Acidaminococcus fermentans DSM 20731: one gene and its partner. The protein of the gene in region 1 interacts with the protein of each later gene in a pairwise test. Links are inferred from orthologs where the notes say so. Each region holds a gene or a part of one and is shown on either strand. Other genes may lie near its edges.

Region 1 (14,611 bases):
ACAGGAAAAACAGTCTCCTGAAAAACCGGCCATGGAATCCAGGCCCATTGCTTTTACGGACCGGCGGCGCCGGCTGATCCGGGAATATGCCCGGATCCACTATGGCCGGGAGATGGAAACCATTGTGCCCCAGGCGGTGGTGGTCCACTGGACCGCATCTGATTCCCGGGACGGGGTGTACCGGTACTTTTACAACGAAGAGAATCCCCATCTCCGGAACGGGACTCTGAATGTGGCTTCTCATTTTCTGGTGGACCGGGACGGGACCATCTGGCAGCTGACCCCGGAAACGGCGCTGAACCGCCATGCCATCGGACTGAACTGGTGCGCCATCGGCATCGAGAACGTGGGCGGAGTGGACGGCCGGGAAGACCTGACCCGGGCCCAGCTGGAAGCCAATGTGAATTTGATCCGGTATCTTCGGGGGAAATATCCCACCATCCAGTGGGTGCTGGGCCATTATCAGCAGGACCAGGCCCGGCATACGTCTTTGTGGAAAGAGAATGTACCGGGCTATTATCATGGCAAGACGGATCCGGGACCCCGTTTTATGGCGGGGCTGAAGGAACAGCTTGCCGGAGAAGGAGTGAAGTTCTTTTGAAACCATGGAACAAGGGAATTGGCCTGCTGCTGGCAGGCCTTCTGCTGCTGCCCGGAGGGGTGCTGCCCCGGACGGCGTGGGCTACTGCTCCGGCTGCCCCATCTGCCAGAGCCGCCCTGAGCCCCCGGATGCAGAAAATCGGGAAGATCATCCAGGGGGCCGGGCCCGCCCAGGTTTATTTCACGGATCTGGGCACCAATCAGAGCCTCTATCGGGGCAGCAGCACCCTGCCTTCTGCCAGCATGATCAAGGTCTTCATCCTGGCCAGGGCCTATGAGGATCTCCGGAACGGCAGCCTGAGCCGGAAGGAAACCTTCACCCTCACCCCGGAAAATGTGGTGGGCGGGGCAGGGGTCCTCCAGGGACGGCCTTATGGCACGAAAGTCCCCCTCCAGGAAGCCCTGGACCTGATGATCACTGAAAGCGACAATACCGCCGCCAACCTGCTCATCGACCGGCTGGGCATGGACCGGATCAATTCGTACCTGCAGAGCCACGGGTACAGCCACAGCGTCCTGCGCCGGAAGATGATGGATACGAAAGCCATGGAGGAAGGACGGGAAAACATGACCAGTACCCGGGATGTGGCCCTGCTGTTCAAGCGGCTGTACCGGGGAAACTGTGTGGGACCGGCCCAGGACCGGGAAATGCTGGAGATTTACAAACGGCAGACCGACAACGACAGCATCCCCGGAGACCTGCCCCAGGGAACGGTGGTGGCTCACAAAACCGGAGAAGTCAGCGATGTGCGCCACGACGGGGGCATCGTCTATACCCCCAAAGGCTCCTATGTGCTGGTGATCTTCACCCGGAACTATACCCCTTACGAAACCATGGCCGGATTGTCGGAGAAGATCTATCAGGCGTTTGTGGAATAACGGGGAGTGTGAATTTTTCACACCCCCCGTTTTTATTTGCACATCCCTTTGTTGTCTGAGAAACGTTCCTTCAGCATCCGGTTGATTTCGGCTCTGTCTTTTCCCTGCTTTTCCATCTGCTTGATCAGCTTGTAGGCATGGAACAGGGGGGACGGGGCGATTTCAGAACTGAAGAAGCCGATGCCCATGTTCCAGGCCAGTTGTTCGAACACATCGTCCAGGGCTCTGGAATCCAGGCCATTGGCATAGGCTTTCAGCAATTCCCGCATGGCCTGCCGCATCCGTCCGGCACCCACCGCATTGGCCAGGGAAAGCAGGAGCCGGATGTTGTACGCCAGATACCGTTTTTCGCTTTTCCAGGTCATATCCCAGAATTCCACCGCCAGTTCTCCCAGCTTTTCATCGATCAGCGGGTAATTGGTGATCACCGCCGGCCGTTCCGGTGCGTCGTCTCCGTTTCCTTTTGCCTGGGCCCGGTAGAAATACGCGTGGTATTCGTGATCCGCTTTTTTCTCCGTATCATGCACGTAGCCCAGCATTTCCATCACTTCATAGAGGGGAATGGGTTCAAAGGATTGGATCACTTCCAGCCCTTCTCCCACAGGAAGCTTCGCCGCCTGGTTTTTCAGCCCTTCCAGGAAATTGCCCGCAATGCCCCGCACATCGATTTTTTTGAAGCCGCCAACTTTCTCTTTCCATTCCATATTTTTCATATCCGTTTGCCCCTTTCGTTTGTTCTGTTATCTGCAGTCACCATAGGTGTTTTGGTTGGCTCTTTCGTCTTTCTGGAATCAATATAGCATGGCAGGGAAAACAAGTATGTTGGCAATACAACGGACGAAAGATTCTCCCAAAGTCCACAGTCCGGGACAGCATCCAGCCGGGTCTCAAAAAGATTTGGGAAGTTGATCTATGCCATGAACTGCAAAGAAGAGGATATGGAAAAATTCCATTATCCGGAGCTGTTGGGAACCTGGGGGAAAACCATGGACCTGGTTTATGGATACAACGAAGTCCAGTACTGCTGCAATACCTATCAATACAATGATTATTCCCGTTACCGGCAGAACCTTTTTGATGGAGCGGACAAGAAGCGGCAGAGGGAGGAAGTCTTTCCCCAGGACCTGAAAAAGTCCTGTGACCTGGGGATGCGACTGACCCGGATGGCGAAGGAAGCCAGCAAAGCTGGCTTTGAACAACGGAAACCGTTATATAAATCGTTTCTGTAGGGGCGGCAGGCCCGGCCGCCCGCCAAATCAGCCGTTGACCATGTGTTGTGCGGGGCGCCGGGCCTGCGCCCCTACGGTCTTTCTTTTTTATTTCAAAATCAATTTGCAAAATTGATTTCCTTAACGACCAACGATGAACGATGAACGATGGACCTGCAGGTTCGTCGGTCTGCCTTCTTTCTCCCTCTATTTTCAAAAAGTTTAACTTTTTTCGCTCTCCTGTACTGTATACTATGGATAGACAATACAGCACGGGGGGCGGTTTTTTATGTTTGAAGGCAGAATCCGGGAGGTGGGGCGGCCGGACCGGATCCCTTCCTATTTCGGACAGGAAAAGGCCGTGCTGCTGGTGGTAACGGTCACCGGCATCCTCTACAACCTGGGCATGGGAGCCGGGCCCTATTTCGAAGGCCAGCTGGCCCAGTGCCTCTACGACATTTACCAGGGGGAAGCCACTGCCGGGGACATGGCCCGTCTGGCGGCGCTCTATGTGGGAGTGATCTTCCTGGTCCAGCTGGCCCGGGCGGGGAAGCGGTACAGTGTGCGGCTCTTTGCCAACCGGGTGAGCCGGACCATGCGCCATACCCTCTACCACAGCCTGGTGCGGCTGGACGCCCATGCCCTCCAGCAGGAAAACCTGGGGAACCTGATGACCAAGGCCATGGGGGACGTGGACGCCTGTGCGGAAGGGATGCGGAAATTCACCACGGAGGTGTTCGATACCGGGGTGGTGATGGTGGTGTACCTGTCCCTGCTGCTGGCCTATGACTGGCGGCTGACCCTGCTGGCCTGTCTGTTCACTCCGGCGGCCTACTGGATCGCCAACCGGCTGAAGAAACAGGTGGCCCGGGCCAATGGGGTTTACAAGGCCACGGAAGCCCGGCTGAACACCCTGACCCTGGACCGGGTGAGCCACGCCCTGACCTACCGGATCTACGGCCAGGAAAGCCGTCGGGATGCCGCTTACGAAACCCAGCTCACCGCCTACGAAAAGGCCAGTGCCCGGGCCAATATCTTCGAAGGGGCCCTGGGGCCTTTGTATGACGCCATTGCCATGGCCGGCACCGGGATGATCTTCTGGTTCGGGGCGAAAAACGTCCAGGGCACCGGCTGGGAAGTGTGGAACATCGCCAGCTTCACCACCTTCCTGGCCTGCTTCACCAAACTGGCGGTGAAGACCAGCCATGCGGCCAAGTTGTTCAATGCGGTCCAGAAGGCCCAGGTTTCCTGGCAGCGGATCAAACCCCTGCTCCGGCAGGCGGCACCGGAACAGGAGGAACAGCTCCTGGGTCCGGTGGAACCGGTGACCCTGGAAATCCGGGATCTGTCCTGCCATTATCCGGGCCAGGAGAATGGCCTGGAAGGGATTTCCTTTACCGCCCGTCCCGGGGATATCATCGGCATTACGGGCCCGGTGGCCTGCGGGAAGAGCCTTTTGGGGAAGGTGTTCCTGGATGAGGTGCCCTGGACCGGCTCCATCCGGTGCAATGGACGGGATTTTTCCGCCCTGGACGGGCTGCAGCGCCGGAGCCTGATTTCCTATCTGGGCCACGATCCGGAACTGCTGACCACCTCCATCGGAGAAAACATCCGGATGGGAGACCCGGTGGAGGTGGAAAAATTCCTGGCCATGACCAACCTGGCAGGGGAAGTGGCCGCCATGCCCCAGGGAGCGGATACCCCGGTGGGCAGCGGCGGCACCCGGCTTTCCGGGGGTCAGCAGGCCCGGATTGCCCTGGCCCGGACCCTGGCCCATGCCCGGTCCATCCTGGTGCTGGACGATCCCTTTGCGGCGGTGGACCGGAAGGGGGAGACGAAGATCCTGGATGCCATGAGAAAGACCTTTCCGGACCGGGTGATCCTGCTGATTTCCCATCGGCTCACCCATTTTCCGGAATTTACCGGGGTATTGTTCCTGGAAAAGGGCCGGGGAAAGTTCGGTACCCATGACCAGCTGCTGCAGGAAGAGCCCGGCTATGCCCGACTGGTGCAGCTCCAGCAGGAAGGAGTGGATCTGGATGAACAATGAGAATCCTGTATGGAAAAGTGTCAAAGGCACCCTCCAGGCCCATCCCCGGACCTGGGCCCTGGTGGCCGTCCTGGTGGTCCTTTCGGTGACCACCTCCCTGCTGCCGCCCCTGGTACTGGAAAAAGCGGTGGACAGCCTGACGGAAGGCCGAGGGATCCCCTGGCAGCTGTGGGCTCTCTACATCGGGCTCATCGTCCTGTCGGACTGCTGTGAAACAGCCCAGAACGGGGCCATCACCCTGTTCGGCCAGAAGGTGACCCACGGGCTCCGGTCCACCCTGTGCGCCAAGCTGGACCGGCTGCCGGCCCGGTACTTTACCGGCCATCCCAGCGGTCAGACCGCTTCAGTGTTCGTCAACGACGGGGACACCATCGATGCTCTGTATTCTGACGGAATCGTGGGGATGCTGGCGGACGCCTGCAAACTGCTGGGGATTTTGGGGATCCTGTGGAGCCGGAGCCGGGGCCTGTTCGCCATCCTGTGCCTGGTGCTGCCCCTGCTGTTTATGCTCACCCGGCATTTCCAGCGGGGGACCCTGGCGGCCCAGCGGGAAAACCGGCGGGCCATCGGACGGGTGAACAGCCATGTGCCGGAGACCATCCGAAACATCCGGACCATCCACACCCTGGGGAAGGAACCGTATATGGAAGACCGGTACGATTCCCTGATCACCGACAGCTTCCGGGCCATCAACCGGGCCAATGTGTTCGACGGGATCTATTCTCCCATCATCCTGGTGACCCAGGCGGCAGTGGTGGCGGTGATCATGGTGGGAGCCTCCCAGGGGCCTGCCTGGGCGGATCTGTTCGGTCTTTCCGTTGGGTCTGCCGTGGCGGTGATCGCTTATGTGGGGAAGATCTTCGGTCCCCTGGAAAGCATCGGCATGGAAATCCAGAGCATCCAGAGCGCCATGGCCGGGATCCAGCACATCGGGGAATTCCTGGATGAACCGGAACGGGAACCGGTTTCCGCCAGTCCCCTGCCGGAAGAACTGCGGCAAAAGGCGGTGGCTTTTTCCCATGTGACTTTCGGGTACGATCCGGCCCGGCCCATCCTCCGGGACTTTTCCTGCAGCCTGGAACCCGGGGAACAGGCCATCCTCATGGGGCCCAGCGGCTGCGGGAAAAGCACCCTGTTCAAGCTGCTGCTGGGGATGTACAGTCCCTGGCAGGGAAATGTGGCTCTTTTGGGACACCGGGCCGGGACCATCCCGGAAGGGGAGAAACGCAGTCTGTACGGCTGTGTGGAACAGGAGTTTTCCATTGTTCCCGGAACGGTGGCGGACCAGGTGACCCTGGGGGACGGTTCGGTGACTCCGGAACAGGTGGACCGGGCCCTGGCCCTGGTGGGACTGAAGGAAACCGTGGACCGGATGCCCCAGGGGAAGGAAACCCCCATGGGGGACGAACTGTTCTCCCAGGGAGAACTCCAGCTGCTGAACATTGCCCGGGCGGTGGCCAGGGAACCCCGGCTGCTCCTTCTGGACGAAATCACCGCCAACCTGGACAGCCAGACGGAAGCCCGGGTGCTGGAAGCCCTGGAACGGGCCGCCCGGGGCCGCACGGTGCTCAGCATCTCCCACCGGTTCTCCCGGATGATGGCAGGGCAGAGGATCGTGAGGATGGGGTGATTGGTTGTCAACGGCCAGTGACCAGTGACCGGCAAAGGGGCTGTGAAAAAATGAGAAATCATTTTTTCACAGCCCCTTTTTTTCAATATCCCAACTTCTTCTTCAGTTCTTCCATATCCTTTTCCGACAGGAAGGGACGGATCACATCCAGGTAATAGTCCGCTTCCTGTTCTCTGCCCGCCTTGTGGCAGGCCTGGGCTCCGCCGGCGGCCAGCCGGAGCACTTCCGGATTGGGGCCCAGGGGGATGTCTTCCTTCTGGGTGAAGGCGGTGAGTTCTTCCCGGGTGGCCGGCGCCAGTTCATCTCCCAGCTTCTGGGCGATGGTTTCCAGCTGGCCCTTTACGGCCCCTTCCTCCCCGTAGTTCAGGCTCAGCAGGAAGGCGTACCGGGCACCCTGCCAGTTGCCCTTGTGGAGCAGCCGTTCCCCTTCGTTCCGGTAGCACCGGGCCAGGTCGGCAGGGCGGAAAGCCTGCCGGAAGGCATCCCGGTTCACCCGTCCGAAACCGTCCCAGTCCTTTTCTTCCCGGAGCACAGACAGATAGCAGAACCGCACCGGGGCACTGGTGGGATCCCAGCGGAGTCCCTTTTCCAGGGCTTTCCGGGCCGCTTTGGTCTGGCCCTGGGCCAGTTCCAGTTCGCCCAGCAGCAGGTAGAGCAGATGGAAGGGGAAAGGAGCCTGCTGGACGGCCTTTCTGGGCTGGTAAAACTGCTGGTACAGCACCATTTCCATAGGCTCCGCAAAGGAACGGAATTCCACTTCCGAATCCGGCTGGAACAGGGCGGAATGCTCCGCCTCCCGGATATGGGGGGTGAGGATGGCCCGTGCCTTGTCATAATCCCCGGCGCCGGTGAGTTTCTGGGCTTCCGCCAGATCGGCCCGGAATTTTTCAAAGGCGTGGCTGAACATATCCGCAAAATGTTGCCGGCTCTCTTCCGGCATCAGCTTGTACAGCAGCTGGGTGCAGGCCCGGATGATTTCCCGGTGCAGGGGATGGTCCCGGTACAGCTCCATGCAGCCCTGCAGATATTTGATGTCTTTCTGGGAGTTCCCGGTCAGGTTCTCCCGGATGGATTTCAGGATGGATTCCAGTTCTTCCATGATTCTTCCTCCGATTCATTGCAGTTTGTATTCTATTATACAGCCCTTGCCCCCTTCCTTCAACTGTGCTATAATAGTTCCATTCAATTCCATACCTTGCCATGAACAGGAGAGTACTCATTTCCGGAGGTCACAGAGAGTGGGGAGCAGGTGGGAGCCCCATACGGAAAGAAACGGGGAAGTTCACCTGGGAGCAACCGGACTGAACGGAGTAGGTCCGGCGCCGGCCCCGTTATCGGCCAGATGAGTGAAAAAATAGGGTGGTACCGCGAACCTTCGCCCCTTGTGGGGACGGAGGTTCTATTTTTTTAGGAGGCGTGAACATGAGCGATAAACTGCAGGAACTGCGGGAGAAGATCCAGAAGGATCTCAGTCAAGTCAAAAGTGTGGAAGATCTGAAGAACATCCGGGTCCAGTACCTGGGCAAGAAGGGGGCCCTGACCTCCATTCTCCGGAGCCTGGGAGACGTGGCGGCGGAAGAACGGCCGAAGATCGGCAAAATGGTCAACGAAGTCCGGGCCAAGATGGAACAGCGGATCAACGAACAGATGAAGCTGCTGGAAGCCCATCAGATGGAAGAAAAACTGGCCAGTGAAACCCTGGATTTCACCCTGCCGGGACGGAAACCGGCCCTGGGCCATCTCCATCCGGTGACCCAGACCCTGCGGGACATCAAGAAAGTGTTCATGCGCATGGGGTTCGAAGTGGTGGAAGGCCCGGAAATCGAAACGGACTATTTCAACTTTGAAGCCCTGAACCTGCCCAAGGACCATCCGGCCCGGGATATGCAGGATACCTTCTACATCACCGATGACATCCTGCTCCGGACCCAGACTTCCGGGGTACAGGCCCGTACCATGCAGAGCCGGGAACCCAACACCCCCATCCGGATGATCTGCCCGGGCACCGTGTACCGGAACGACTACGATGCCACCCATTCTCCCATGTTCCATCAGGTGGAAGGCCTGGTGGTGGACAAGGATATTTCCCTGGCGGACCTGAAAGGGACCCTGGAACTGTTCTGCAAGGAGATGTTCGGGGACAGCGTGAAGATCCGGCTGCGGCCCAGCTTCTTCCCCTTCACGGAACCCTCCTGCGAAGTGGATATCAGCTGCGTCATGTGCGGGGGCAAGGGCTGCCGGGTGTGCAAGAACTCCGGCTGGCTGGAAATCCTGGGGGCCGGGATGGTGCATCCCAACGTGCTGCGGATGAGCGGCTACGATCCGGACAAAATGAAGGGCTTTGCCTTCGGGATGGGCGTGGAACGGATTGCCATGCTGCGGTACGGCATCGACGATCTCCGTCTGTTCTTCGAAAATGACCTGCGGTTCATCCGTCAATTCTGAGTGGGAGGCAAAGGACAATGTTAGCTTCTATTAATTGGTTGAAACAATATGTGGATATTCCCGTAACGCCGGAAGTGCTGGCGGACAAACTGACCCGGGTGGGCCTGGAAGTGGAACAGGTAATCCATCTGGGCGAAGGCCTGGAAGGGGTCATCACCGGGAAGGTGGCCCAGATCGAACGGCATCCCAATTCTGACCATCTGTGGATCTGCCAGATGGACCTGGGGCAGGGGGAACTGGTCCAGATCCTCACCGGGGCCCAGAACGTGCATCAGGGGGATATGGTACCGGTGGCCGTGGTGGGCTCCCATCTGCCCGGCGGCATGACCCTGAAGGCCGCCAAGATGCGGGGCCTGGATTCCAACGGCATGCTGTGCAGCGCCGGGGAACTGGGCATCGATGCCAAACTGCTGCTGCCGGAACAGCGGGACGGGATCTTCATCCTGCCGGAAAACACTCCCATCGGGGTGGACGTGAAGGAACTGCTGGGGCTGGATGATGTGGTGCTGGATATCGACCTGACCGCCAACCGCAGCGACTGCTTCAACATGCTGGGCCTGGCCCGGGAAACTGCCGCGGTGCTGGGACAAAGCCTGCGTCTGCCCAAACTGGCCACCCGGGACGAAGCGGCCGGCAGCGCAGCCGACTGCGCCAAGGTGGAAATCCAGTGCAAAGACCTGTGCACCCGGTTCGCCATGCGGATGGTGAAGGATATCCAGGTGACGGAATCTCCTGAATGGATGCAGAAACTGCTCCGAGCCGTGAACATCCGTCCCATCAACAATGTGGTGGACGTGACCAACTATGTGATGATGGAACTGGGCCAGCCCATGCATGCCTACGACTATGACACGGTGGCGGACCACACCTGGATCGTCCGCCGGGCCCAGGAAGGGGAGACCCTGGTGACCCTGGACGGCCAGAAACGGGACCTGAATCCCAACATGATCGTCATCGCCGACCCGGAAAAAGCCATTGGTCTGGGGGGCGTCATGGGCGGCCTGGCTACGGAAGTCACCGGCAAGACCGTGAACGTGATGCTGGAATCCGCCACCTTCTACGGCCCCAGCATCCGGCACACCTCCAAGGACCTGGGCCTGCGCAGTGAAGCTTCCCAGCGGTTCGAACGGGGGGTGGACACCATCCGGGACCACGATGCCCTGAACCGGGCTGTGCACCTGCTGGAAGAAATGGGCGCCTGCAAGGCCGTGGCCGGTGTGGTGGAAGACTACCCGGTACCCCAGGAACCGGTGAAGATCAAGGCCCTGCCGGAAGCCCTGCGCCGGCGGATCGGCACGGAAGAAATCACCGATGCAGAGATGCGCTCCATCCTGGAAGGGCTCCGGTTCGATGTGGAACCCCAGGCCGACGGAAGCTGGCTGGTCACCGTGCCCACCTGGCGGAACGACTGCACCTGCGATGCGGACCTGTCTGAAGAAGTGGCCCGGATGTACGGCTACGACAAGATCCCGTCCACCCTGCCCCAGCTGGATATGGCCCGGGGCGGCCAGGCTCCCATCGAGGACGTGAAGGACAAGGTACGGAACTGCCTGGCGGATGCGGGTCTGGACGAAGTGATGACCTACACCTTCATCAACGCCGGGGACTTTGACAAACTGGGACTGGGTGCCGACGACAGCCGCCGGCAGGCCATCCAGATCATCAACCCCATCAGCGACGATTTCCGCACCATGCGCACCACCCTGGTGCCCAGCCTGCTGAATACCGCCGCCTACAACCTGGCCCGGCAGAACGACCGGGTGGCCCTGTTCGAAGTGGGCCGGGTGTTCCTGCCCAAGGCTCTGCCCCTGACAGAACAGCCTGCGGAAAAGACCCGTCTGTGTGTGGTGCTGTCCGGCAAACGGAATGAACTGAACTGGACCGAAAGCAAGGACGCGGTGGACTTCTTCGACCTGAAAGGGGACCTGGAACTGGTGCTGGAAGTGCTCCAGGCCAGCGGCGTGACTTACGCCAAACCGGAAGAGAAGTTCCTCCATCCCGGCAAGAGCTGCACCGTGCTCCATGACGGGAAGGCCGTGGGCTTCATGGGGGCCCTCCATCCCCAGGTGCAGGACCGGTTCGGCCTCAGCGGGGAAACCTTCGTGCTGGAACTGGATCTGAGCAGCTTCGTGGAGGGGGCGGAACGGATTCCCCAGTTCACCCATATTCCCCAGTTCCCCAGCACCAGCCGGGATATTGCCGTGGTGGTGCCCCAGACCGTCAGCGCCGTTGACCTGATGGCGGAAATCCGCACCCAGGCCGGCCCGCTGCTGAAGGATGTGCGGCTGTTCGACGTGTACAGCGGCAAGCAGGTGAAAGCCGGGTGCAAGAGCGTGGCCTTCAGCCTGACCTTCCAGGATATTACCCGGACCCTCCAGGACAAGGAAATCAACGACATCATCAACCAGGTGGTGAAGAAAGTCCAGGAACGGTTCGAAGGGGAATTGAGAGAGTAAAAAGGGGTGTGAAAAAAACACACCCTCGGTCAACGGTCAGCTGACCGTTGACCACTTTTTTCAAAAAAACTGTTGACAAAAATCCCTATCTATCGTATACTAAACAAGTCAGCGGCGCTGGAAAGCAAAGCGACAACGGCCCAGTAGTTCAGTTGGTTAGAATGCCGCCCTGTCACGGCGGAGATCGTCGGTTCGAGTCCGTCCTGGGTCGCCAATGCGGAAGTAGCTCAGTGGTAGAGCATCACCTTGCCAAGGTGGGGGTCGCGAGTTCGAATCTCGTTTTCCGCTCCATAGGAGTATAGTTCAATGGTAGAGCAACGGTCTCCAAAACCGTCGATCTGGGTTCGAATCCTAGTACTCCTGCCAGTGAATTTGAAAGGACTTCCTGAAAGGGAAGTCCTTTTTCGTATATTCTGTCCCCCTTTTTACCCACCAACTCTTCTATAATGGAAGTAAGAAAAAGAAAGGTGGGACAATCATGAAAAAGATCTTCATTACCATTACCGGCTGCAACCATTATATGGGCTACGAGGTATTCTGGCGGAAAATGGAACTGGTGCTGAGGAAGGAACCGGACAACGAATATGATAAGGAAGCCATCCGGGTGGAACTGCCGGGCATCGGCAAAGTGGGCTATGTGGCCAACAGCCCCCACACCGTGCTGGGGGACACCTGCAGTGCAGGACGGATCTATGACAAAATCGGCAAAAAAGCCCATGCCAAGGTAGTGCTGGTCACCGGACGGGGCGTGGTAGCACAGGTGAAGAAGGAAAAGTGAAGAAGGAAGAGCGGGACGGCGGGAGCGCTTTTCCGTCTCGCGCCAGGCGTCTCACGTCTCACGCCAAAGGAGACCATCTGCCGGGGGCAGATCTCCGTGGGTAAAGAAAAAGTCCAGGGTTTGTGTGCGGGGTTTCATAGGTAAGGCTCCTTTATACAACAGATACTTTTATTGTAGGGAAAAGGGGGATAAGAGTCAATGTTCCCCGGGCCTCCTTGACGAAATGAAGAAAATTTGTGATAATAGAATCAGAAAATGTTAAAAATGTTTAATTGTCAGAAATCTGAAACAATCAGGAGGTGCTTCAATGAGAGGATATGCCATGCTGAAAATCGGGGAATCGGGATGGATCGAAAAGGAGCGGCCGGTATGCGGCCCCCTGGATGCCATCTGCCGTCCCATTGCTGTAGCCATCTGTTCGTCCGACGTCCATACCCTGTGGGCCGGGGCCATCGGGGACCGGCACAATATGATCCTGGGCCACGAATGCTGCGCTGAAGTGGTGGAAGTGGGCAGCCTGGTGAAGGATTTCAAACCCGGTGACCGGGTGCTGGTGCCCGCCATTACTCCGGACTGGAGTTCCGAAGCGGCCCAGGCCGGATGGCAGCAGCATTCCGGCGGGATGCTGGGCGGCTGGAAGTTCTCCAACTATAAAGACGGGGTGTTTGCGGATTTCTTCCATGTGAACGATGCGGATGGGAACCTGGCCCATCTGCCGGAGGGGATGGACCCGGTGGATGCCTGCATTATGTCCGACATGGTTCCCACCGGCTTCCATGCGGTGGAACTGGCGGATGTCCAGTTCGGAGATACGGTGCTGGTCATCGGCATCGGTCCTGTGGGCCTGATGTCCGTCCGGGCCTGTGCCCTACGGGGAGCCAGCCGGATCATTGCCGTGGGGACCCGGCCGGTGTGCCGTCAGGTGGCCAGGGAATACGGAGCCGATGAATTCATCAGCTACAAGGAAGGCCCCATCTTCCAGCAGGTGCTGGATATGACCGGCGGCGCCGGGGTGGACCGGGTGTGCATTGCCGGGGGCACGGTGGATACCTTCAGCGAAGCCATCAAATGTCTGAAACCCGGGGGACGGATCGGCAACGTGAATTACCTGGGTTCCGGGGATTATGTGAAGATCCCCCGGGTGGAATGGGGCGCCGGGATGGCCAACAAGACCATTGCCGGAGGGCTTATGCCGGGGGGCCGGCTGCGCATGGAAAAACTTTCCAGCCTGGCCACCAGCGGGCGTCTGGATCTCCACAAGGAAGTCACCCATATCTTCCAGGGGAAGGAACATGTGGAAGAAGCACTGTTCATGATGCGGGACAAACCTGCCGATCTGATCAAACCGGTGGTCATCTGGTAAAAATGGAACAGGGGGGCGCTGCTTGATGGGCAGCAGCCCCCTTCTTTTTCCTGCAGGGAGGATTGCCATGAAAATACTCATTGTCTCCGGCTTCCTGGGAGCCGGAAAAACCACCTTCATCCGTCATCTGACGGATACGCTTCCCCAGGTGGATTTTGCCATTTTTGAAAATGAAATCGGGGAAACGGACCTGGATGCCAAGGTCCTGCGGGATGGGGACCGGAGCCTGAATGTGTACGAAATGACGGAAAACTGCGTGTGCTGCACCGGCAAGGCGGATTTTCTCACCAACCTGATGACCATCCTCTCCGCCCTGGATCCGGAAGTGCTCATTGTGGAGCCTACGGGAGCAGCCCGGCTCAGTGCCCTGATGGGGGCCATCGAGGGGCTGCAGTACGACGCCCTGGAACTGCTGCCGCCCCTGACCCTGGTGGATGCCGGGACATTTTTCCGGGAAAAGGATGATTTCAGTGAGCTGCGCCTGGACCAGATCCGTCATGGATCCGTACTGGTTCTGTCCAAATCGGAACAGCTGTCCCCGGAAGAGACGGCGGTTTACCGCCAGGAACTCCAGGAACTGGCTCCGGAGGCGGAGATCATCACCGGGGATTACAAAAAACGGTCCGCAGACTGGTTCCGGAGCCTGCTGGAAAAGCGGGGAGGACTAGTCCTGGCGCAAGAGGATCATGAACCCTGCCAGGAACACCACCATCATGACCATGACCATCATCACGGAGAAGAGGCCCTGACCACTGTGACCCTGACCCGGGTGGCCGTGCCCCATCCCCTGTACCTGATGCGGTTCCTGGACCTGGTGACCAAAAGCTGTTTCGGCCGGATTCCCCGGGCCAAAGGGTATCTGCCCTGCGGGAACGAATGGGTCCGGTTCGATCTGGTCCAGGACCGGTGGCTGATTACTGGTTTTCCCCCCCAGGCAGAGGCCCGGGTGACCCTGATCGGAACCCGGCTGAAGGAAGAAGCGGCCCGGAGCTGGTTTGAAGGGGCGGAGGGAGCTGCAAGGTCCGGGCTATAACAGTTGGCGGTTCATTCCGTAAGAAGATAGCTGGCCTTTATGAGAGCCAGGATGGCTTCGTCCGCCAAAGAATTATCCAGCACCACAGAAATCCACAGCCGGTGGTTCATGTGATAGGCAGGATAGATGCCGGGAATGTGGTGGAGCTGTTCCGCCTCCTGGGGCCGGA
Region 2 (14,572 bases), 790 kb from region 1 along the record:
GCCAAATCCCAGGTGGATGCCAAAGAAGCGGCCGGCCGTCTGCAGCTGATCGCGGAACTGCAGAGCCGGAAAGAGAACCTGGCCAGCAAGCGGAAAGTGCTCCAGGAAGCTTTTGATCAGGCTGCCGGACAGCTGGAAGCCCTGCCCCAGGAACAGTGGGAAAATCTGATCGGGCGGATCATCCTGGAATCGGATCTTACCGGCCGTGAAACCCTGGTGGTACCGGCCAAGGACCGGCCCCGGTATGAAAACGGATTCCTGGCCCGGCTCAACGGTGAGCTGAAGGCCCAGGGCCGGGAAGGGGCACTGGCCCTGTCGGACAAAGAGGCGGATTTCGCCGATGGGGTGCTGATCGAAGGGGATACCTGTGATTATGACGGTTCCTTCGCCACCCTGCTGGAAGACGTACGGACCGGGGAGGAATACCGCGTGGCAGAGCTCCTGTTTGGCGCGGAGGTGAAGTAAAATGGCCCAGCCCAGTTATGAATATGCTCTGGGCCGGATCAGCGTCCTGTCCACCCATCTGCTCACCGCAGCCCAGCTGCGGCGGATTGCGGAAGCCGACAGCACAAAGGCGGCCATGAAGCTGCTGCTGGAGACCGGGTACGGGGAAAATACGGCCACGGAACAGGAACTGGCCCAGGGAGAAATCGACCTGATCATCCGGGCCCAGATGCAGCTGACCCGGAAACGGATCCAGGAACTGACGCCGGATCCGGAACTGACCGGTCTGTTCCTGCTGCCGGTGGATACCCACAACCTGAAATGCCTGCTGAAGGCACGGCTGCTGGGAACCCAGGCGGACGCCATCCTCCGGGAGGGAGGCAATTTCGACCTGAACCTCCTGAAGGACATGGTCCAGACCAAATATTATGAAGACCTGCCGCCCATCTACTGCCAGACCCTGAACGAAATCGAAGGGGAGCTGGCCCGGGAAGCGGATCCTTTCCGGCTCAGCGCCCTGCTGGACGGAGCCATGTTCCGTCAGGCAAAGGCGGTGCTGGACCGGAAAAAGGAAGACGGCTTCATCCGGAAGTATTTTTCTCTGTGGGCGGATTACCTGAATACCATCAGCCTGATCCGGGCCCAGAATCTCCACTGGGAACTGTCCCAGCTGCGGCTGGTCCTGGTGGACTGCGGAGAGATCCCCCGGACGGTGTTCGAAGAAAGCCTGGATGTGCCTCCGGAACAGCTGGGGGCCCGTCTGAACCAGGGAAGCCATGGGGCGGAACTGGTCCAGGCCATCAATGAATTTGCACAGACCAATGAGCTGGGGGTCATTGCCCGCCGGATGGAAGAGGGGCTGAGCCTGATCCTCCGCCGGGCCAGATGGGATACCCATTCTCTGGGGCCCATCGTGGGATACCTGGAAGCCCGGGAAACGGAAGCGGAAGCCCTGCGGATGATCTTCGGAGCCATCCAGGGCGGCTTTGAACCCCAGCTGCCCAGTGTCTATGCCTGATCACAGGAAGCATGGGAGGCAGCAAGATGGATAAAAAGAAAATTGCAGTGATCGGCGATCCCAGCTCCGTGATGATCTTCAAAGCCGTAGGATTCGATGTGTTCTACGAGGAAGAACAGGAACAGATAGAGCGCAGGATCCACCGTCTGGCCGATGGGGGCTATGCCGTGATCTATATTACGGAAACCGCCGCCCAGAAGGCCCAGGCGGTGATCGCAGAATATGCTACCGCTACCTTTCCCGCTATCATTCCCATCCCCGCCGGGAACAAATCCCTGGGACTGGGCATGAAGCGTGTCCGGGAAAATGTGGAAAAAGCAGTAGGCGCCGATATTCTATTCAAGGAAGGGTAGGGAACAATCGTGAGTGGAAAGATCGTGAAAGTATCCGGCCCGCTGATTGTCGCCGAAGGCATGAAAGACGTGCAGCTCCATGATATGGTCCGCGTCAGTGACAAGCGCCTGATCGGTGAAGTCATCGAGCTTCGTGATGATAAGGCTTCTATCCAGGTTTACGAAGAAACGGCCGGCCTGGGGCCGGGGGAACCGGTGGAATCCACCGGGTCTCCCATGAGTGTGGAACTGGCTCCCGGGCTGATCGAAAGCATCTTCGACGGGATCCAGCGCCCGCTGGAAAAAATCTATGAACTGGCCGGGGACCGGATCAGCCGGGGGGTGGAAGTGCCCAAACTGAACCGGGAAAAGAAATGGCAGTTCGTGCCGGTGGCCAAACCGGGGGATCAGGTCTCCGGCGGTGATGTGATCGGTACGGTCCAGGAAACCCCGGCGGTGCTCCACAAGATCATGGTGCCTCCCGGCAAAAGCGGCACCGTGGAATGGGTCTATGAAGGGGAAGCCACCATCCTGGACCCGGTGTACAAACTGAAGGACAGCAAAGGGAATGTGCAGGAATATCCCATGCTGCAGCAGTGGCCGGTCCGTGTGGCCCGGCCCTACAAGACCAAGCTGCCTCCGGAAGAACCCATGGTCACCGGGCAGCGGGTCATCGATACCCTGTTCCCCATTGCCAAAGGGGGCGTGGCCGCCGTGCCCGGTCCTTTCGGCAGCGGCAAGACGGTCATCCAGCATCAGCTGGCCAAGTGGGCGGATGCGGACATCATCGTCTATGTGGGCTGTGGGGAACGTGGGAACGAAATGACCGACGTACTGAACGAATTCCCGGCTCTGAACGATCCCCGTACCGGCCTGCCGCTGATGAAGCGGACGGTGCTGATCGCCAATACCTCCGACATGCCGGTGGCCGCCCGGGAAGCGTCCATTTACACCGGTATCACCATTGCTGAATACTATCGGGACATGGGCTACAAAGTGGCCATCATGGCCGACTCCACCTCCCGCTGGGCGGAAGCCCTCCGGGAAATGTCCTCCCGTCTGGAAGAAATGCCCGGTGAAGAAGGGTACCCGGCGTACCTGTCCTCCCGTCTGGCGGAATACTACGAACGGGCCGGGGAAGTGGAATGTCTGGGCCAGGAGGACCGGGTAGGGGCGGTTTCCGCCATCGGGGCCGTATCCCCTCCCGGCGGGGATATTTCCGAACCCGTATCCCAGGCCACCCTGCGGATCGTGAAGGTGTTCTGGTGCCTGTCTTCGGCCCTGGCCTATGCCCGGCATTTCCCGGCCATCGACTGGCTCCAGAGCTATTCCCTGTATTCCGACCGGCTGCGGGCTTATTATGATGCCAAAGTGGCTCCCGACTGGTCCAAACTGGTGGGGACCGCCATGGAGATCCTCCAGGAAGAATCCAACCTGAACGAAATCGTCCGTCTGGTGGGGATCGATGCCCTGGGCTTCAAGGACCGGATCACCATGGAATGTGCCCGGTCCATCCGGGAAGACTTCCTGCACCAGAACTCCTTCCACGAAGTGGATACCTACACTTCTCTGGAAAAACAGTATGACATGCTGAAACTGATCATCACCTGGTACGAGAAAGCCCTGGATGCCATGACCAAGCATGTGAAACTGGACAAACTGATCGATATGCCCATCCGGGAACAGATCGGCCGTGCCAAGTACATTCCGGAAAAAGAACGGAAGGAAAAATTCGGCCAGCTGAACCGGGATCTGGAGCAGGCCTTTGCAGAACTGACGGAAGAGGGTGAAGAAAATGCGTAAGGATTACAAGACCATCCGTGAAGTGGTGGGCCCTCTGATGCTGGTGGATCAGGTGAAAGGCGCAACCTATGACGAACTGGTGGAAATCCACCAGGCCAACGGGGAACTCCGGAAGGGCAAGGTGCTTACCGTGGACGGGGACAAGGCCCTGGTCCAGCTGTTCGAAGATTCCCAGGGGCTGCAGCCGGCTACAGCCAAGGCCCGGTTCCTGGGCCACGGGATCCAGCTGGGGGTGTCTCCCGCCATGCTGGGCCGGGTGTTCGACGGCATGGGCAGCCCCATTGACGGGGGGCCGGCCATCATCCCGGAAGAATACAAGGACATCAATGGGGAACCCATGAACCCGGCGGCCCGGGAATATCCTTCCGAATTCATCCAGACCGGGGTCAGTGCCATCGATGGCCTGAACACCCTGGTCCGGGGGCAGAAACTGCCGGTGTTCTCCGGTTCCGGTCTGCCCCATGCCCAGCTGGCTGCCCAGATCGCCCGGCAGGCCCGGGTACGGGGCACCGACGAAAAGTTCGCCGTGGTGTTCGCTGCCGTAGGGATCACCTTCGAAGAAGCCAACTTCTTCATGCAGGACTTCAACCGGACCGGGGCCCTGAGCCGTGCGGTGATGTTCATCAACCTGGCCAACGACCCGGCGGTAGAACGGATCGCAACCCCCCGTATGGCCATTACCGCGGCGGAATATCTGGCCTTTGAACTGGATATGCACGTGCTGGTCATCATCACCGACATCACCAACTATGCCGATGCCCTCCGGGAAGTGTCCGCTGCCCGGAAGGAAGTCCCGGGGCGCCGGGGCTACCCTGGGTATCTGTATACGGACCTGGCTACCATGTACGAACGGGCCGGCCGGATCCGGGGCAAGAAGGGCTCCATTACCATGATCCCCATCCTGTCCATGCCGGAAGACGACAAGACCCACCCCATCCCTGACCTGACCGGGTACATCACCGAAGGCCAGATCATCCTGTCCAGGGAACTGTACCGGAAAGGGCTGACGCCGCCCATCGACGTGCTGCCTTCCCTGTCCCGTCTGAAGGATAAAGGGGTGGGCAAGGGCAAGACCCGGGAAGACCATGCGGATACCATGAACCAGCTGTTCGCCGCCTATTCCCGGGGGAAACAGGCCAAGGAACTGGCCACCATCCTGGGGGATTCCGCCCTCAGCAAGGTGGATAAGCTGTATGCCCAATTCGCCGATGCCTTTGAAAAGGAATACGTCTCCCAGGGGTACCGGACCAACCGGTCCATCGAAGAGACCCTGGATCTGGGCTGGAAGCTGCTGGGAATCCTGCCCCGCAGCGAGCTGAAACGGATCCGGGATGAATACCTGGACAAATACTACAAACCGGCGGACGGCAGCAAGGGGGAATAACCCATGGCGACCAACGTGAATCCGACCCGGATGGAGCTGACCCGGCTGAAACGCCGGCTGGCCACCGCCGTCCGGGGGCATAAACTGCTGAAAGACAAACGGGACGAAATGGTCCGGCAGTTCATGATCTACATTCGCCGGAACCACGAGCTGCGGCTGAAGATGGAAAAAGCCCTTCAGAACGTGTCCCACCATTTCGTGGTGGCCCGGGCCCATATGGGGTTCCTGACCATGAACGAAGCCCTGCTGTACCCGGCCCGGAGTGCCGAGTTCGAAGTGGGGAGCAAGAATGTGATGAGCGTGGACGTGCCCACCCTGACCTATACGGGGGCTACGGCGGATGATGCGGCCCAGGTGCCCTATTCCTTCGCCTTTACCACCGGGGAACTGGACACGGCGGTGACGGAACTGACCACCTGCCTGCCGGATCTTTTGGAACTGGCGGAAGTGGAAAAGACCTGCAACATGCTGGCGGATGAAATCGAAAAGACCCGCCGGCGGGTGAACGCCCTGGAATACGTGATGATCCCGGAAATGCAGGAAAGCATCAAGTACATCACCATGAAGCTCAGCGAAAACGAAAGAGCCAGTACGGTGCGCCTGATGAAAGCCAAGGAAATCATGGCGAAGCAGGCGTGAAAGAAGGGGCTGTGAAAAAATGATTCCTCATTTTTTCACAGCCCCTTTTTATGCTACAATATCCGTGACTGTAATTTTTGTTAAAAAATACTGATGAAAGGAGCACAGTTCCGTGCTGACTACCTTTAATTTCCGGGCACAGCCGGGAAAAGAGCCTCTTTACCGGCAGCTGGCTGATTATTTCCGGCAGGAAATCCGCCAGCAGCATCTGGTTTCCCAGGATTTCCTGCCCTCCATCCGCAAACTGACCCGGGACCTGAAACTGAGCCGGACCACGGCGGAAAACGCTTACCAGATCCTCATCGACCAGGGGTATGTGGAAAACCTGCCCAACCGGGGTTACCGGGTGGCCGTCTATCAGCCCCGGGAAGCATCGGAGGGACAGGAAGCCGGGGAAGAACTCCGCCGGCCGGAAGTCCGCTGGAATTTTTCCAACAACTACATCGATACTTCCACCTTTGACACGGTGCTCTGGCGGCGCTGTCTGAACCAGGTGCTGCGGAATCCGGCGTCCATCGCCGGGTACGGGGATCCCCAGGGGGAACCGGAACTGCGCCGGGTCCTGGCCCGGTACAGTTATGCCTCCCGGGGGGTGGTGTGCCGTCCGGAACAGATCCTGGTGGGGGCCGGTCTCCAGACCCTGCTGCTGATCCTGCTGCCCCTGCTGCCCCTGGATCAGAAGGTGGCGGGCCTGGAAGCACCAGGGTTTCCCCAGGCGGAACAGATTTTCCATCTGATGGGGTGGAAGACCCGGCTTTTTGATCCGGCGGATCCCAAGGGAGACTGGCCCGGCCTGTTGATGATTTCCCCGGCCAATCCCTACAAGGGGCGGGCCCTGACGGAAAAAGAACGGAACAACCTGATCGTGGCTACCCAGCTGGAACGGGTGTATTTGCTGGAAGACGACTACAACGGGGAATTCCGGTATCTCCACCGGCCCACCCCGGCTCTCCACAGTTTTGGAAACCGGGAACAGATCATCTATCTGGGGTCTTTTTCCCGGACCATGCTGCCGTCCCTGCGGATCAGCTATCTGGTGCTGCCGGAGAAACTGCTGCCGGCCTATGAGGCCATTGCGGACCGGTACAACCAGACTTCCTCCACGGTGGAGCAGCTGGCTCTGGCGGCGTATATCGAAGAAGGTCATCTCACCCGGCACATCCGGAAGCTCCGGAGCCTGTACCGGACCAAGAGCCGGCGGCTGAAGGAAGAACTGACCAGCCGGTTCGGGAGCAAGGTCCGGCTGCTGAGCTACGGGTCCGGGCTCCATCTCCACATCGCCCTGGATCTGCCGGGAACGGCGGAAGAACTGGCCCGGAAAGCCCTGGCCCAGGGGGTCCGGGTCATCCCGGTCCGGGGTACGGAGCCGGGACGGTCCCCGGAATTCCTGCTGTCCTTTGCCGGGATTCCCGAGGAGAAGATCCGGGAAGGGGTGGAAGCCTTCCGGGAGGCTCTGGAGAAGTAAACGAAAAGACAATTGTCTTCTTTCCACCCGGTAGGGTATAATAAAAAGGATACAGAAAAAACATTTTGTCTATGGCTGCGGGAGGTGGATGTATGAAAAATACCTGGGAGATTGCGCTGCTGACGGTGATGCTGGGATTGGGCGGTCCGGCGGCCGGGGAAGCGGCCCAGTATTTTGCCCCCCGGTACAATCTCAGTGCCAACGGCCAGCTGCAGCCCCCACTGACGGTGGAATTCCAGAAAGGGGTTCCCCAGAAGATCAGTGCCAGCCTTACCGGTACTGACGGCGGAGAGAAGGTCCTGGTCCTGGGCTGGCAGGTGGGGGACGGAGTGGGACTGTGCACCCTCCAGAAAGGGGTGGACTACGCCCTGTACAAACTGGATTTCCGCCCGGGGAAACAGGATATCCTGGTGCTCAGCTACGGCCACCGGGGCACCGGCAAGACCCATCTGAATGAAGTGACCGTCATCGGGGAAGATTCCCTGGGGGTCATCCGCCAGCTGCCGGTGAACGGCTTTGTGCCCACGGCCGTGTTCAACAGTCCTCTCCAGATCCGCCAGCAGGAGGCGGTGCTGTTCCTGGAACAGGCACCCCATGTGCTGGTCCTCCGGGCGGACGGGGAAAACGGTTATGTGGCGGAAGTGGAATAAGAAGGAGTGAGTGAAATGGAATTGGCTTCTTTGTATGATACCTGCCGGACCTACCGGCGTTTTGAACAAAAGCCGGTGGAACCGGAGCTGCTGCGGACCCTGGCGGACGTTGCACGGAAACGGAGCTGCGGCCGGAACGGCCAGTGCCTGCGGTTTACGGTGGTGGAAAGCCCGGCAAATGTAAAAGCCATGCAGCCCCTGCTCCGGTGGGCGGCAGCCCTGCCTAAAGAAATCGGCACCCCGAAGGAAGGGGAACAGCCAGTGGCCTTTGTGGTGGTGTCCCGGCCCAAGGACGCCAACCCCACCATTTCCAGCATCGATGTGGGCATTGCCCTGGATGCCATGGCCATCACCGCCTGGCAGCAGGGGGTGGGCAGCGCCATCCTGGCAGCGGTGGACCGGCCGAAAATCGCGGCCCTGCTGGATATTCCGGAAGAACGGGAAGTGGTGACGGTACTGGCTCTGGGCTATCCCTCCCACCAAAGCACCCTGGTTCCTGGAGAAGAGGGAAAACTGGCCTACTATGTGGATGAGGCCCGGGATTATTATGTACCCAAACTGCCCCTGGAGAAAGTGGCGGAGTTCAAATAACCGCTCCCGAGAAAAAAGGAGAATCCTATGCTGTATGATATTGCCATTGTAGGGGGCGGGCCTGCCGGCTGCAGTGCGGCGGTGACGGCGGCCAACCGGTCTCTGGGCACTTTGCTGCTGGATACCGGAGATTTTGGCCTGGCTCTGCGGAAAAGCCATCTGGTGAAAAATTATCTGGGGCTGCCGGACCGGTCCGGAGTGGAACTGATGGATGCCTTTACCGCTCATATGAAGGCCGCCGGGACCACGGTGGTCCCCCATAAAGTACTGAGCATCATGCCCCGGGAGAAAAGCTTTTTCCTGGCCACACCGGGGGATGTGTATGAGGCCCGGAGTGTGATCCTGTGTCCGGGAGCCGCTCATGGGAAACCCCTGGAAGGGGAAACGGCCCTTCTGGGAAAAGGGGTCAGCTACTGTGCCACCTGTGACGGGTTTCTGTACCGGGGAAAGACCATCGGGGTGGTGACCAATCTGCCTTCCGCCTGGGAAGAAGTGGAGTTCCTGGCCGGGCTGGCGGCAGAAGTGAAGCTCTGGGCGGATTTTTCCCTGTCGGAAGAAAAACCGGCCAATGTGACGGTGATGGCCGGGAAACCCCGAAAGATCCTGGGAGAAGGAAAAGCCGAAGCCCTGGAAACCACGGCCGGGACGGAACCACTGGACGGTCTTTTCCTGCTCCGGGAAACAGATCCCCTGGACCGGCTCCTGCCCGGACTCCGGCTGGACGGGCCTTTTATCCGGGTGGACGGGAACCTGGCCACTTCCGTACCGGGGGTCTTTGCTGCCGGAGATGCGGCCGGTTATCCCTGGCAGATCAACAAGGCTGCCGGAGAAGGGCAAAAGGCACTGCTTTCTGCAGCCTTCTGGCTGCGGGAGAATCCGGTATGACCGGAAAAAAGACCGGACGGTTCCTGCTGGCACTGGCGGTGATGGGAATGCTGGCCGGGGGCTGCGTCCGGAGCCAGCCGGCGGAAACCGGACAGGCGGCGGAGACAGCGGCTCCTTCAGAAACCAAAGCCCTGGCACCGGGGGAAGGAGTGCAGGGCGCCCGGGTGGAATTTGTCACCCGGGAACACAAAATGGAACGGGTGCTGTTCAGCGGTGGCTATCTCCGGAGCCTTCCGGAGGAAAAACCGGAAACCATCCTGCGGCCGGCTCCTGCGGGCGCCCAGGGAATGATCTTCGGGAAGCGGGAAATCAACGGGCTGGAGTGGGCCAAAGTGGCCACCCGGGACGGGGTTACCGGCTGGTACACCGTGCCGGCCAAAAAAGGAGCCAGCCCCCGGGACAAACGGGAGCCCCTCCAGATCACCAATGAAGGCTACCGAACCATCTTTCCCCAGGTGACGGGAGGGGTCACGTCCCAGGTCCAGGACCGGATCAACCAGGAACTGGGCAATTACCTGTCCGTGTATCGGCATATTACCGGCCCGGTGGAAAGCGGGCTCCAGTGCAGGGTGACCTACAACCGCCGGCAGATCCTGAGCCTGGTGTTCCAGGGGGATCCCATCCTGTACCGGAGTTATCCGGTGACGGAAGTGAACAGCCTGGCCAGCTGGACCCGGCTGAAGCACTATGCCTATGTGTCCCCGCTCCAGGGAGGGGCTGATCCCTCCCTGCTGACGGCCCGGATCACGGATCTCCATTATGGGCTGGTGTTCGATCTGGTTACCGGCAGCCGGCTTCCTCTGGAGTACTTCCTGGGGCAGAACCGGCAGGAAGCCATCCGGGAACGGCTGGCGGACCTGGGAGAAGGGGCCCGGTTTCAGAAGGACAATTTCTACATTGATACCCAGGGACATCTGGTGGCCCTGGCTTCCGTCCCCGGCAAGGGACGGGTGGAGATGGATCTGTCGGATCTGGTGATTCGGGAATTTTAAGGAGGTGCGGAGCACCTCCTGTCAGCGGTCAGCTGTCAATGGTCAACGGCTGGTGGAAATCAATTTTGCCAATTGATTTTGAACCCTGTAAACCGTAGGGGCCGCACGCCGGGCGGCCCGCAAACCGTACGGACAAACGGTGATTTGACGGGCGGCCGGGCCTGCCGCCCCTGCAGGAACGATTTCCAGGGGCTGCTAAAGGGCAGCCCACACAACAACGAGGTGAACAACATGAATAAAAAAGTGCATTTCCATACCAACCTGGGAGATTTTACAGCTGAACTGTTTGAAGACAAGGCTCCCAAAACTGCCGGGAACTTTCTGGAACTGGTGGAGAAGGGGTTCTATGACGGGGTGATCTTCCACCGGGTCATCGATGATTTCATGATCCAGGGCGGGGACCCTACCGGTACCGGCATGGGCGGCCCCGGCTACACCATCGATGATGAATTCGGTCCCGGTCTGGCCCACAGCGGGGAAGGGATCCTGTCCATGGCCAACGCCGGTCCCAACACCGGGGGCAGCCAGTTCTTCATCACTCTGGTGCCTACTCCCTGGCTGGACGGCCACCATGCCATCTTCGGGAAAATCGTGGAAGGGATGGACGTGGTCCACAAGATCGGTTCCACGCCCACGGATTTCGCCGACCGGCCTCTCCAGGATGTGGTGATGGAAAAGGTGGAAGTCGTAAAGGAATGACCGCCTACGTCTATATGGTGCGCTGTGCCAACGGCGCCCTGTACACCGGCTGGACCAACGACCTGGCCCACCGGCTGGCCATGCACCGCAGCGGGTCCGGGGCCAAATACACCCGGGCCTTCAAGGCGGTGGACCTGGCTTATTTTGAGGAACTGCCGGACCGGAAAACGGCTCTTCGCCGGGAATATGCCCTGAAACAGTTGGCAAAAAAACAAAAAGAAGAGCTGGTCCGTCAATTTTCTCAAAAATCTTTGAAAATACCCTGAGTTTTCTGTATAGGCCCAATTCTTTTGCTTGTAAAAGTCCAGGGGTTATGCTAGAATGGAGAACAGAAACAACGGACTTACTGAATGTTGAACTCACGCAGGTATCACATATAGTTGGATCGTTTTTCGCAATATTTTTTAGGAGGCCAAGTAAAGATGACTGGCAAAGTTAAATGGTTTAATGCTGAAAAGGGTTATGGTTTCATCGAACGGGAAGATGGCGGCGATGTATTCGTTCATTTCTCCGCAATCCAGGGTGAAGGCTTCAAGACTCTGGAAGAAGGCCAGGCTGTAGAATTCGACGTTGTCGAAGGCAACCGTGGCGAACAGGCTGCCAACGTTGTGAAACTGTAAGATATACAGATATCTGCAAGGAACAACCAGCTTAGCAAAGAGGGGATATCGTGGAAACGGTATCTCCTTTTTTATTGTGCTGACCCCAGTATGCAAAGGAGAAGAAGATATGATCGGATATGGAATGGAGAACAAAAGGGGTGTGATCAGCGGAGGGACTTCCGGCATCGGCCTGGCCGCTGCCCGGATGCTGGTCCAGGATGGAGCCACCGTCTGGCTGGTGGGTCGGGATCCGGAACGGGGGAAGAAGGCCCTGGAAAGTCTTGAGGGACTGCCGGGGAAAGCCCTGTATCTCCAGGGAAATGTGAGCACCGTGGAAGGCTGCCGGAAAATCGCCGCCTGCCTCCAGCAGCATCATCAGGAACTGGATTTCCTGGTGAACAGCGCCGGGATCTATCAGGAAAAGCCCTTTCAGGATGTGACGGAAGAGGAGTATCAGCAGCTGATGGATGTGAATGTGAAGGGGACCATTTTCCTCACCCAGGCCCTGCTGGATCTCTTTGCCCAGGATGGCCCTTCCATTGTGAACATCGCCTCTGATGCCGCCCTGGAAGGGAATTACGGCTGCTGTCTGTATGCGGCTTCCAAAGGGGCTGTGGTGGCTTTTACCCGGTCCCTGGCTCTGGACCTGGCCCCCTGGGTCCGGGTGAACTGCCTGTGCCCCGGGGATGTGGATACGCCTCTGGTGGAAAAACAGCTGGCGGAAGGGGGCTATTCCCGGGAGTCCATGGCTTCCGTCTATCCTATGGGACGGATCGGGAAACCGGAAGAAGTGGCCCACATGATCTGTGCCGTCCTGTCTCCGCTCAATGGCTTCATGACCGGAGCCATCGTTTCCGTGGACGGCGGCCTGACGGCCAAATAAGGAGGATGCCATGAATCACAAACTGACTTCTGCAGAATATCTTTTTGTGGGCTCCATGCTGTTCGGCATGCTGTTCGGGGCCGGAAACCTGATCTTCCCGGTGCACATGGGCCAGCTGGCCGGGTCCCATTTCTGGGGGGCCAACCTGGGCTTCATTTCCACCGGGGTGTTCATGCCCTTCCTGGCCCTGATCGCTTTTGGGCTTTCCGGCAGCGGCAGTCTGGAAGAACTGGCCGGGAATGTGCATCCGGCCTTTGCCCGGATCTTTACGGTGCTGCTGTATCTCACCATCGGGCCGGCCTTTGCCCTGCCCCGGACCGCCACTGTTTCCTACCAGATCGGGATCGTTCCCTTTGTCAGCGGGAACCAGACCCTGGTGCTGGCCGGATTCACCTTCCTGTTCATGGCGGTGGCCCTGCTGTTTTCCCTGAAACCTTCCAAACTGATCGTTTACATCGGGAAATTCCTGAACCCGGTATTCCTGGCTTTCCTGGCCATCCTGGTGGCGGTGGCCCTGGCCCGTCCCATGGGATCCATTGCCGCCGGGGTGCCCCAGGGACCCTATGTGGACCATGCCTTCCTCACCGGGTTCAAGGAAGGATACAACACCATGGATGTGCTGGCCATGCTGGCCTTTTCCGTGGTGGTGATCAATACCCTGAAGGAACTGGGGGTATCGGATGCCCGGACCATTTCCGTGGACCTGCTGAAGGTGGGGATCATCGTGGTGTTCCTGATGGCCCTGATCTACACTCTGATCACCTGGCTGGGGACCTCCAGCCTGGGAGCGCTGGCCATCTCCGCCAACGGGGGCATTGCCCTGGCCCAGATTGCCCATGCCTATTTCGGACCGGTGGGGGGCATGCTGCTGGCGGCCATCGTGACCTTTGCCTGCCTGAAGACGGCCATCGGTCTCATCACCGCCTGTGCCAACACCTTTTGTGATCTGTTCCCCGGGAGCCTGAGCTATAAAGCCTACTGTGTGCTCTTTGCCGGGATTTCCTTCCTGATCGGGAATGTGGGGCTTACCCAGATCATCGTGCTGGCAGTACCCATCCTGATGTTCCTGTATCCCATGGCCATTACCCTGATCCTGGCATCCTTCGCCTCCGCCCTGCTGGGGAAGGACCGGCGGCTGTACCGGTGGCCCATGCTGCTGGCAGGGGTGGCGGCCTTCGGGGATGCCCTCAGCGTCCTGCCCAAAGGGCTCCAGGAAACCGGTGCCGTCCAGGCTCTGTTGGGGTGTTACCACCAGCTGCCCCTGTTTTCCCTGGGGATGAGCTGGCTGCTGCCCACCCTGGCGGCTCTGGCGGTTGCGGCTGCAGCCGTGAAACTGGGCGGAGTCCGGCGGTGAAATTTTGCGAAAATTGATGAAAAAGTGTATAATGAAAGAATGATGAATGTTTGAATCCATTGAAGGAGGGATTTCCCATGAAAAAAATGATGATGGCCACTGCAGTGCTGAGCCTGCTGCCTTTGACCGTGGCCTGTGCTTCTCCCCTGGCCAAGATTGCTCCTGGCGCTGCAAAAATCGATGCCAACGTCACGGTGGGCAACACTCTCAAATGGAAACAGGACGGGAAGACCACGGACTTTGGCGGTGACAGCCGGTACCGGGTGGGCGGCACCGTAGGGATCGCCGACAACCTGGGCCTGGATTACCGGTATGCGGCCCACGAAGGGGACCATGATGCCTCTGCCCAGTCCCATCAGGTCAGCCTGGTGTATCAGTTCAACCCGTATCTGTACGGGTACGGCGGGTATGTACGGAACCGTCTGAAACAGCACGGCTATCATGACAACAACAGCGGGTATCAGGTGGGGGCCATGGGCCGTCTGCCCATTACCGACAAGACCACCGGCTGGGCCAAGTTCGGTACCGGCAACAACATCACCCAGTACGAACTGGGCGTAGGCTACGCCTTCACCGACAACTGGGAAGCCAACGTATCCTACAACGACAGCAAGTACAAAGATTTCAAAGGCGATATCGACGCCAAGACCCACGAAGTGAATGTGGGGGTATCGTATAAGTTTTAAAAAAAGGAGATGTTGCACATCTTGTGTGACATCTCCTTTTTTGTCAGCTGACGGTTGACAGGGGTGTTGCTCATGCAACACCCCGTTTTTTATGCCCAAAAACCGCCCTTTTGTGACCAAAGTTCTCTGAGGACTCTGTGATTTT

Evidence for each region.
Region 2: the proteins of pheS (region 1) and brnQ interact in binary tests that used the Escherichia coli proteins (3 or more experiments, as listed by UniProt). The link is inferred for Acidaminococcus fermentans DSM 20731 from one-to-one orthologs.

The regions. Positions count from the first base shown.
Region 1 is NC_013740.1:1,011,378-1,025,988, forward strand. The notes cover bases 6,875-9,800. They hold pheS (phenylalanine--tRNA ligase subunit alpha), read left to right. Parts: upstream 6,875-7,789; coding sequence 7,790-8,812; downstream 8,813-9,800. Other genes in these bases: ACFER_RS04625 (hypothetical protein), read right to left, coding at 6,875-7,466; pheT (phenylalanine--tRNA ligase subunit beta), read left to right, coding at 8,830-9,800. Outside these bases: ACFER_RS04595 (N-acetylmuramoyl-L-alanine amidase), read left to right, coding at 1-601; ACFER_RS04600 (serine hydrolase), read left to right, coding at 598-1,479; ACFER_RS04605 (DUF2249 domain-containing protein), read right to left, coding at 1,512-2,192; ACFER_RS04610 (hypothetical protein), read left to right, coding at 2,397-2,708; ACFER_RS04615 (ABC transporter ATP-binding protein), read left to right, coding at 2,977-4,737; ACFER_RS04620 (ABC transporter ATP-binding protein), read left to right, coding at 4,727-6,367; more of ACFER_RS04625, read right to left, coding at 6,450-6,874; more of pheT, read left to right, coding at 9,801-11,268; ACFER_RS04655 (HIRAN domain-containing protein), read left to right, coding at 11,747-12,046; ACFER_RS04660 (NAD(P)-dependent alcohol dehydrogenase), read left to right, coding at 12,354-13,409; ACFER_RS04665 (GTP-binding protein), read left to right, coding at 13,477-14,442; ACFER_RS11935 (MmcQ/YjbR family DNA-binding protein), read right to left, coding at 14,454-14,611.
Region 2 is NC_013740.1:215,053-229,624, forward strand. The notes cover bases 11,683-14,569. They hold brnQ (branched-chain amino acid transport system II carrier protein), read left to right. Parts: upstream 11,683-12,397; coding sequence 12,398-13,741; downstream 13,742-14,569. Other genes in these bases: ACFER_RS01040 (SDR family NAD(P)-dependent oxidoreductase), read left to right, coding at 11,683-12,387; ACFER_RS01050 (porin family protein), read left to right, coding at 13,819-14,427. In the rest of the region: ACFER_RS00970 (V-type ATP synthase subunit E), read left to right, coding at 1-465; ACFER_RS00975 (V-type ATPase subunit), read left to right, coding at 467-1,462; ACFER_RS00980 (V-type ATP synthase subunit F), read left to right, coding at 1,489-1,815; ACFER_RS00985 (V-type ATP synthase subunit A), read left to right, coding at 1,822-3,597; ACFER_RS00990 (V-type ATP synthase subunit B), read left to right, coding at 3,590-4,981; ACFER_RS00995 (V-type ATP synthase subunit D), read left to right, coding at 4,985-5,620; MocR-like pyridoxine biosynthesis transcription factor PdxR, read left to right, coding at 5,733-7,085; ACFER_RS01005 (hypothetical protein), read left to right, coding at 7,178-7,735; ACFER_RS01010 (nitroreductase family protein), read left to right, coding at 7,751-8,326; ACFER_RS01015 (NAD(P)/FAD-dependent oxidoreductase), read left to right, coding at 8,354-9,211; ACFER_RS01020 (hypothetical protein), read left to right, coding at 9,208-10,203; ACFER_RS01025 (peptidylprolyl isomerase), read left to right, coding at 10,435-10,902; ACFER_RS01030 (GIY-YIG nuclease family protein), read left to right, coding at 10,899-11,168; ACFER_RS01035 (cold shock domain-containing protein), read left to right, coding at 11,325-11,522; more of ACFER_RS01040, read left to right, coding at 11,632-11,682. UniProt on the Escherichia coli protein: Liv-II branched chain amino acid transport system, which transports leucine, valine and isoleucine. Also acts as a low-affinity threonine transporter.